DNA from 4 places in the Salinivibrio sp. VYel1 genome. Region 1 is predicted to be linked to each of the others. Evidence: predicted binding sites of a transcription regulator. Region 1 holds the regulator's gene; each other region holds the start of a gene.
What was found. Region 1 encodes MetJ, which represses methionine synthesis genes. Its sites were predicted from a motif close to TTAGACNTNTANANGTCTAA; they were not measured.

Region 1 (2,206 bases):
AATGTCTCGGCAAGTTCACTGGTCGCGGCGATCACCGCGCCACCGACAATATCAGAATGGCCATTAATAAATTTGGTGGTCGAATGCACCACCATATCCGCGCCCAGCGCAAAAGGCGTTTGCAAAGCTGGCGATAAAAACGTGTTGTCGACCACTACCCAAGCCCCCACTTGATGGGCTTTTTGGCATATTTCTGCGATATCGACCACGCGTAAGAGTGGATTGGATGGGGTTTCCACCAGCACGAGCTTGGGCTGTTTGGCCAATGCCTGGTCCAACGCATCATGGTCCGATTGATCGACAAAACTTACCTGCCAGATCCCTTGTTTGGCACGCGATTCGAGCAAGCGATAGGTGCCGCCATAACAATCATGTGGGGCGACAATATGCTCGCCAGCCTCCAACAGAGATAGCACCAAGTTTATCGCCGACATCCCGCAGTTGGTCACCACCGCACCTGCGCCCCCTTCTAAGTCAGTCAGCGCTTGTTCGAGCTGCGCACGCGTTGGGTTGCCGCCTCGCGCGTAGTCGTAAGTAGGCACATCACCCAGTGCCGGGAAACGGTAATTGGTCGATAAGTACAGGGGAGGCACCACCGCATGGTGCTGGGTGTCAGTCCCAATCCCGGTCCGAACGGCGATAGTGTCGGTTTTTTTCTCAGTCATGATCTATCCTTGCTAGTCTGGTTTGCGCATCGTGGGCGTGATCCAGGTTTCATACTGCCACCTTACCCTGCGCTTTTTGGGACGTCAACACTTCTAGACGTCTATACTCCTTTGCATGTGGCGGTTAATATAGCTAAAATCTCCGCAGCATCATTCTGGGTATTCCATAATCAAGATAGGTGAGACATGGCGCAGTGGAACGGCGACTACATTAATCCGTATGCCGAACATGGTAAAAAGAAAGAGCAGGTAAAGAAGATCACCGTCTCTATCCCATTAAAAGTACTAAAAATTCTTACCGACGAGCGTACTCGTCGTCAGGTGCAAAACCTCCGTCATGCGACCAACAGTGAGTTGTTGTGTGAGGCATTTCTTCATGCCTACACCGGCCAACCACTACCAACCGATGACGATATCCGTAAGGATAAACCCGACAGCATTCCCGCTGAAGCACGTCGGATCATGGAAGAGCTTGGTATCGAGTTCGACGATAGCGAATACTAAAAAAACCCGCCGATTGGCGGGTTTTCTGTAATGATAGGTGCTCAGCACAGCCTTTTCGGGCTCTATTCCACCGCGCTTTTCCTCACGCTCAAGCATTACGCCTTGTCGAGCATATAGTTTTCTGGCATCTCGATACGAGCCACGCCGGTTTCCACGGCGGCCAGCGCTACCGCGCGGGCAACCTTAGGTAATAAACGCGCGTCCATTGGCTTGGGAATAATGTAATCTGGGCCAAAGCTTAGCGAAGACAAACCGGCGGCGTCTAATACCGTTTGTGGGACAGGCTCTTTGGCTAGGCTGCGAATGGCCTCTACCGCTGCCAACTTCATCGCATCGTTAATTTCACTGGCACGTACATCCAATGCGCCACGGAAAATAAACGGGAAGCAGAGCACGTTATTGACCTGATTCGGGTAATCCGAACGCCCGGTTCCCATGATCAGATCATCGCGCACTTGATGCGCCACATCCGGATGAATTTCAGGATCTGGGTTCGAGCAGGCAAATACCACGGGTTTATCTGCCATCAGCTTCAAGGCGTCGGGTGAAAGCAAGTCTGGACCGGAGACGCCAACGAACATATCCGCGCCCTCAATCACATCTTCGAGGGTACGCTTATCCGTGTTATTGGCAAACAGCTGCTTATATTTGTTGATGTCGTCACGACGCGTATGGATCACGCCTTTACGATCCAACATATAGATTTTTTCCCGCTGAGCGCCACATTTTATTAATAGCTCCATACAGGCAACAGCCGCTGCGCCTGCGCCCATGCACACCACCGTCGCCTCGCGGATATCTTTGCCTTGCAGCTCAAGCGCGTTAAGCATGCCGGCAGCGGTGACGATGGCAGTGCCGTGTTGATCATCATGAAATACAGGCACTTCGCAACGTGCAATTAATTGTTTTTCAATCTCAAAACAATCTGGGGCTTTGATATCTTCGAGATTGATACCGCCAAAGGTATCCGCGATGTTCGCCACGGTATCCACGAATTCATCGATAGTACGGTGTTTGACTTCAATGTCGATCGAGTC
Region 2 (2,206 bases), on a different contig from region 1:
CCATGATTTCCGCAAGGAGTAGGCCGAATTTCACGCCGCCGGCGTAGTCGATATCTGAGCTTAAAATGCTGATGTCGATATCAAACAGACGCGAGATCTGGCTGATTAATGGGTCATCGACCGTCGCGCCGGTAAACTCGAGGCGCACCAAGGGGTAACTGCCTTCGAAGTATTCTTGTTGTAAGCGCTGGGCAAAATCATGCGGCACTGACAAGTCGAGGGTTGAACGAATAAATTGTTTGGCCAAGTCGGATTTGGGATGCGCAAAAATCTCGCCCACCGGGCCGGATTCAACCAGCTCCCCATCGCCAATGATGGCGACGTCGTCACAGATACGTTTGACCACGTCCATTTCGTGGGTGATCAGCAAAATGGTGAGGTTGAGCTTTTGGTTGATGGTTTGCAGCAGCGACAAAATCGATTGGGTGGTGGCCGGATCCAGTGCGCTGGTGGCTTCATCACAAAGCAGAACGTTGGGGCTTGGCGCCAGTGCGCGGGCAATGGCGACACGCTGTTTTTGTCCGCCACTGAGGCTGGCAGGATACACATCACGCTTATCGGCCAAGCCGACCAGATCGAGCAGTTCGCTTACGCGGGTTTCTATCTCATCGCGGCTCGAGCCACTTAGCTCAAGCGGTAGGGCGATATTGTCGAAAACGGTGCGTGACGAAAGCAGATTAAAGTGTTGGAAAATCATCCCGATTTTACGGCGCGCTTGGGTCAACTGGCGGTTGGGTAGCGCGGTGAGGTTCGTCCCCCCCACTTTGACTGAGCCGCTGGTTGGGCGCTCGAGCAGGTTAACCATCCGGATCAGGGTACTTTTCCCAGCACCGGAGGCACCGATCACACCAAATACTTTCCCCTTGGGAATAAATAAGTTGATGTCATTAAGGGCATGAATTCGGCGCTCCCCGAGTTCGAATACCTTGTTGAGGTTGGTTATCTCAATCATCACATGTCCTTGGCGAATAATTTGATCACAGCAGACTCACTCAGCGGCTTGTGCCACATTCTTGCTGTCGCTCTGGTTATTGATGCTATGGGTTCGTTAAAAACAAGTCAATGGATATTTTTACTTCTAGACGTCCAAATGGCAATAAGTCTAACCGTCCGGTTATAAAGTGAGCGAAGGGCTTGATCTCTGCAGGCAAAGCGCGTTAACTGACAGCTTCCGTACCTAACTGTTAAGACTGTTGTTTTTATGTCTCCGCTTTTAATTGATACCACCATGCTGACGCTGTTCATCCCTACCTTTTTTTTCGTGTCGGTCACGCCCGGCATGTGCATGACATTATCGATGACCCTTGGCATGACAATTGGCGTTAAGCGTAGCTTACATATGATGTGGGGCGAGCTTATCGGCGTGGGGCTGGTAGCGATCGCCTCTGTCATTGGTGTGGCGACGGTGATGCTGAACTATCCCGCCGTGTTTCAGGTGTTTAAATATGTCGGTGGTGTGTACTTGGCGTATTTAGGCGTACAAATGTGGCGCTCTCGCGGCAAGATGGCGATCCCAAATGATGATGACGATACCGCCAATGAAGCCTCGGCATTGTCGTTGGCCGCGCAAGGCTTTGTGACCGCCATTGCCAACCCGAAAGGTTGGGCGTTTATGATCTCGCTGTTGCCACCGTTTATTAACCCTGCGATGTCACTCCCCAGCCAGTTGAGCGTGCTGGTGTTGATCATCCTTTGCACGGAATTTAGTTGTTTAATGCTGTATGCCAGCGGTGGGCGTACCTTGCGTCAGTTTTTGCAGCAAAAGGGCAATGTGCAAATGCTGAACCGAATCGCCGGCACCCTGATGATCGGCGTCGGATTTTGGTTGGCGTTGGGGTGAATTAACTTTTAATAATTCTGCAAATAATTAGAATAACCACTTAAATTCATAGGCTTGGTCGATTATTGTGCAATTTGGTGGGGCTGAGACGCAGCTTGTTTATGATTTTCTCGATTTGTCCGAGGAAGAACAGGAAGTATGGTTAAGTCGGTTGAAAGTCACGTCTCCCTCTCAATACGCACAACTCTTGCCATTCTATCATTGCGATACACAGCCATTGCTGAGCCAAATTTGGTCAGATGGGGCTCAATCTTTCATCGCATCACAGCTGTTTGAACCGAATACTACGTTGGATAAATATCGTCTCGGTGAGGAGATTGGCCGCGGTGGAATGGGGGTTGTGTATCGCGCTTATCGCGATGATAG
Region 3 (2,206 bases), on a different contig from region 1:
CTCTCACCACTTGTTGTTGCACGTCGGGTAACTCATCAATGAACGACAGCAACTCTTGATCCATCATATATTGCGCACCAGCATCCGACTCATTGTCCTGCTGGCCAGATTCGAGCACGGGCCAAATATCATCACTGAAGTTGTCTTCCCGGTTCGATTGCACCTTACGCAACATATCAAAGCTAATGTTACGCATGATGGTAAAGACCCACGTCGTCGCTGCGCCTTTATCGGCGTTGTACAAATGCGCTTTTCGCCACACAACCAACATGGTTTCCTGCACAAGCTCCATCGCTTGCCCGTCAGCACGGAGATGCTTGGAGCCGTATGAGCGAATCTTAGGGCCAAAAAACCGAAACAGGCGCTCGAAAGCAACACGGTCACGGTCTTCCGAAACTTTCAATAATAATGCAGACAACTCTTCCTTCGTCACGTCAGTCATGTTGGCACGCGTGTCCCGTCTGGAAATGGTGGTCTCAGTATACATGGTTTGTGGCGCAGTCATAGTTGAGTCCTATCTGTCGTAGCCGTCCATTTGGCTACCAGTACGTGGGTAGCAGTGATTGGATCACTCGACTTCCTCTTCGAGCAGCTGACTGATAAACTGTTTCGCTTCTTCTGCTGACTCTTGAGCAATAAACCATTGTTTTTGCGCATTAGAAAGCGGCAAAATTTCGAGCCAGCGCTGACAGCTCCAGGTTAAATCTTCGAAATGAGGCGCTTCATATTGTTCTGCGTGTTCAGGGTGAGCGGCAAAGACGTGTTTGAGCCCTGAGGCGATACGCGCTTTGTCGTCGGCTTGCGCCTCACCCAAATGCTCATCATGAGGCCAATCATTGAGTGCGCGCACATCGCCTACCCAAAGTTTGTCCGCTTCTTGGTCCGTCGACATAATTTCTACCCGCTGGCGACCAGCGATCGTGATCCCCAGCAAGCCGTCGGGCAGTGTTTCGAAATCGACGATGTCGACTAAGGTGCCGTACTTGTAAAGACGCTTTCCCTGCATCATTGCCAGCACAAATCCTTCTTGATTCGCTGAGCACTCACGGACGAGGCGTAAATAACGAGGTTCAAAAATGCGCAGTTTGGCTCTGCCTCCCGGTAACAAAAACAGGGGCAAAGGAAACAGCTTAGTCATACTCATGCCTCCTTCTATCGATTTAACATGCCCTCCATTACGCGTAGGACAATGGATGCGATCAAGCCGGCCCTTGTATCAAGCTAATCGTATTGACATTAACCATCTATATGGCATTCTAGATGTCTAAATGGCCAATTAGCAAGGTAAAGGGAATGAAGATAAAACAACTCAGCGCAAGTCTCGCGATACTTCTCGCGGCGGTATCCCTCTCAGGGTGTTCCGACCAAACTGAAACCATTAAAATTGGCGCAACGGTCGGTCCCCACGCGCAAGTGGTTGAATCGGTGGCTGAGCAAGCGAAAGAAGAAGGGATTGATGTTGAAGTCGTAGAGTTCTCTGATTACATCTCGCCTAATGCAGGGTTAGCGGATGGTAGTTTGGATTTAAACAGTTATCAGCATCAGCCGTTTCTCGACAATTTCAACCAAAACCACGATAGCGAGTTGGTAGCGATTGGTCGCTCAATCTTAATGCGGATGGGGATTTATTCTGACAAAGTCGACAAGGTCGAGGCGTTAGCGAATGGCGCACAAATTGCGATCCCCAATGATCCCACAAATGCGGGTCGCGCGCTGTTATTGCTGGAAGACGCAGGATTGATTACGTTGGCTGACAATGTTGGTTTTAAAGCCACGCTGCAAGATGTTCAATCCAACCCTAAACAGCTCGAATTTGTGGAAGTAGAAGCGGCACAGCTGCCTCGCAGTTTGCAAGATGTCGATGCCGCGGCGATTACCATGAATTATGTGATGTCATCAGGGCTCGATCCGAGCGAGCAGGGCATTTTCTTGGAATCTAAAGATGCGCCTCTCGCCGTTATGGTGGTGGCCGCACGCAAAGACGATCAAGATAACCCGACGTATCAGCGACTACTCGCGTTATTCCAGTCCGACAAAACACGTCAGTTTTTGCAAGATACTTTTAATGGCACCATAGAGCCTGCGTTTTAATTTATTGTCACCCAGTGAAATCGGCCAGTGCAACGCTGGCCGATGGCCAAACGTCACTATTTGTTTACCACTCATACAGTTATTACTGTTACCATAGTGATCTATCGGTGATCCA
Region 4 (2,206 bases), on a different contig from region 1:
CTTCCCATTTGGAGGAGTCAATCATCACAGGCACGCGGGCAATATCCGGCTCGGCCGCGCATAAATTGAGGAATCGCACCATGGCCTTTTCGGCATCCAACATGCCTTCATCCATATTGATATCGATGATTTGGGCGCCGTTTTCCACTTGCTGCAATGCCACTTCCAGCGCTTCGTCGTATTGCTCTTTAACGATTAAGCGTTTAAAGCGTGCTGAGCCAGTCACATTGGTGCGCTCACCCACGTTAACGAACAAGCTATCGGCATTAATGGTCAGGGGCTCGAGCCCAGACAAGCGACAGGCTACAGGGTGGTCAGGCAGAGAGCGTGGCGCATGTTTTTTCACCGCGTCACTAATCGCTTGAATATGCTCAGGCGTGGTGCCACAACAACCACCGACCAAATTGATAAAGCCAGATGCCGCCCACTCATCAATGTGTGTCGCCATCTCTTCGGGAGAAAGGTCATACTCACCAAACGCGTTGGGCAACCCCGCATTGGGGTGGACGGAGACAAAGCCCTCACAAATGTCGCTCAGCTCTTTGACATACTGGCGCAATTCAGCCGGCCCCAGTGCGCAGTTTAAGCCAAACGACAGTGGCTCAACATGGCGCAGCGAGTGATAAAAGGCGGCGGTCGTTTGTCCGGATAAGGTGCGTCCAGACGCATCAGTGATGGTGCCGGAGATCATAATGGGTAAGCGAACCCCACGGGCATCAAAGACCTTTTCAACCGCAAACGCACAGGCTTTGGCATTCAAGGTATCAAAAATGGTCTCCAACATGATGATATCAACCCCACCCTCAATGAGCGCTTCGGTGGACTCGGCATACACGTCGACTAACTGATCAAAGCTGACATTGCGAAACCCAGGGTCATTCACATCTGGTGAGATTGAGCACGTTCGATTGGTCGGCCCCAACACACCCGCGACAAAACGGGGTTTATCCGGCGTTTTAGCCGTCCAAGCATCAGCGACCTCACGCGCAAGCCGGGCTGCCGCTACGTTGATTTCCGCACTCAGCGCCTGCATGTCGTAATCGGCCATCGCAATTTGGGTGGCGTTAAAGGTGTTAGTTTCAATAATGTCCGCGCCCGCGGCCAGGTAATCACTGTGTAGCGAAGCGATCTTATCAGGCTGAGTCAGCACCAAAAGATCATTGTTGCCTTTCACATCACAGTGCCAATCTTTAAAACGTTGGCCACGATAATCGGCCTCATTGAGCCCTAACCCCTGAATCATGGTGCCCATGCCACCATCGATCACTAGAATACGGTCGCGCAGTTGCTGTGTCAGTCGGTCCATACTATTACGCTTATCATCTTCCTCGTTGCAGTCATTTCATCCTACCACAGCGAAAATGGAAATCTAGACGTCTATAAATAACAATTTATTTTGATCTATTTCAATTCAGCTGTTCGTTTTGACAACGATTTCTATTAATATTTTGACACATTTTTTCATTCCCTCGTTGTACTAGGAAGCGGCATGTCAACTTACGCAATCCTCAGCTTTATGGCTGCTGCAGCCATCTTTATCGCTTTTATTAATAGTAAAATCAGTCGAGTACAAACCACCATCGCCATCACCGCCAGCTCGCTCCTACTGTCTTTGTTGATAGTGGTCGCCGGTCAATACCAAGCCATTCCACTCAAAACCATGGCCGAGCAAATACTGACAGATATCCACTTCGATACCTTTTTGCTCAAAGGCGTCCTCGGCTTTTTGCTCTTCGCGGGGGGAATTGGTGTCAAGCTTCCCTCTTTCTCCGACCAAAAGTGGGAGATCACGACCCTGGTGATCGGCGGGCTATTGGTCTCTGTGTTTTTAATCGGCACCGGTATCTGGGGCGTGTTTCAGCTGATCGGTATTCCTTTCGATTATCTCTACTGCCTGCTATTTGGCGCGCTGATCTCGCCGACCGATCCCATTGCTGTTCTCGCCATTGTGAAAAAACTGCAAGCACCGATGCGGATAACGACACAAATAGAGGGAGAGTCGCTATTTAATGATGGCGTGGGTATCGTGATCTTTGTGACTCTTTTTACCCTGGCCTTTGGCGACAACAACCCGACGGTGGGCGGTACCATTGCCTTGTTTTTACAAGAAGCCGTTGGCGGGATTTTATATGGCCTGGTGCTTGGCTATCTTTTCCATCGCTTGATTTGTGCCACCAACGATCACTCGATGGAATTGCTATTAACG

Region 2: the regulator MetJ is predicted to act here: its motif matches at 1,071-1,090, upstream of metN (methionine ABC transporter ATP-binding protein MetN).
Region 3: the regulator MetJ is predicted to act here: its motif matches at 1,257-1,276, upstream of EHW58_RS06655 (MetQ/NlpA family ABC transporter substrate-binding protein).
Region 4: the regulator MetJ is predicted to act here: its motif matches at 1,362-1,381, upstream of metH (methionine synthase).

The regions. Positions count from the first base shown of each region.
Region 1 is NZ_RSAM01000007.1:75,154-77,359, forward strand. Features, by position in the region: gene metB (cystathionine gamma-synthase) at 1-665, opposite strand, end outside; gene metJ (met regulon transcriptional regulator MetJ) at 852-1,169, shown strand; gene EHW58_RS08330 (malic enzyme-like NAD(P)-binding protein) at 1,265-2,206, opposite strand, start outside.
Region 2 is NZ_RSAM01000002.1:47,477-49,682, forward strand. Features, by position in the region: gene metN (methionine ABC transporter ATP-binding protein MetN) at 1-952, opposite strand, end outside; gene EHW58_RS02840 (LysE family translocator) at 1,217-1,840, shown strand; gene EHW58_RS02845 (serine/threonine-protein kinase) at 1,908-2,206, shown strand, end outside.
Region 3 is NZ_RSAM01000005.1:137,453-139,658, reverse strand. Features, by position in the region: gene EHW58_RS06665 (sigma-70 family RNA polymerase sigma factor) at 1-442, opposite strand, end outside; gene EHW58_RS06660 (LON peptidase substrate-binding domain-containing protein) at 569-1,138, opposite strand; gene EHW58_RS06655 (MetQ/NlpA family ABC transporter substrate-binding protein) at 1,294-2,091, shown strand.
Region 4 is NZ_RSAM01000014.1:89,059-91,264, forward strand. Features, by position in the region: gene metH (methionine synthase) at 1-1,306, opposite strand, end outside; gene EHW58_RS13325 (sodium:proton antiporter) at 1,490-2,206, shown strand, end outside.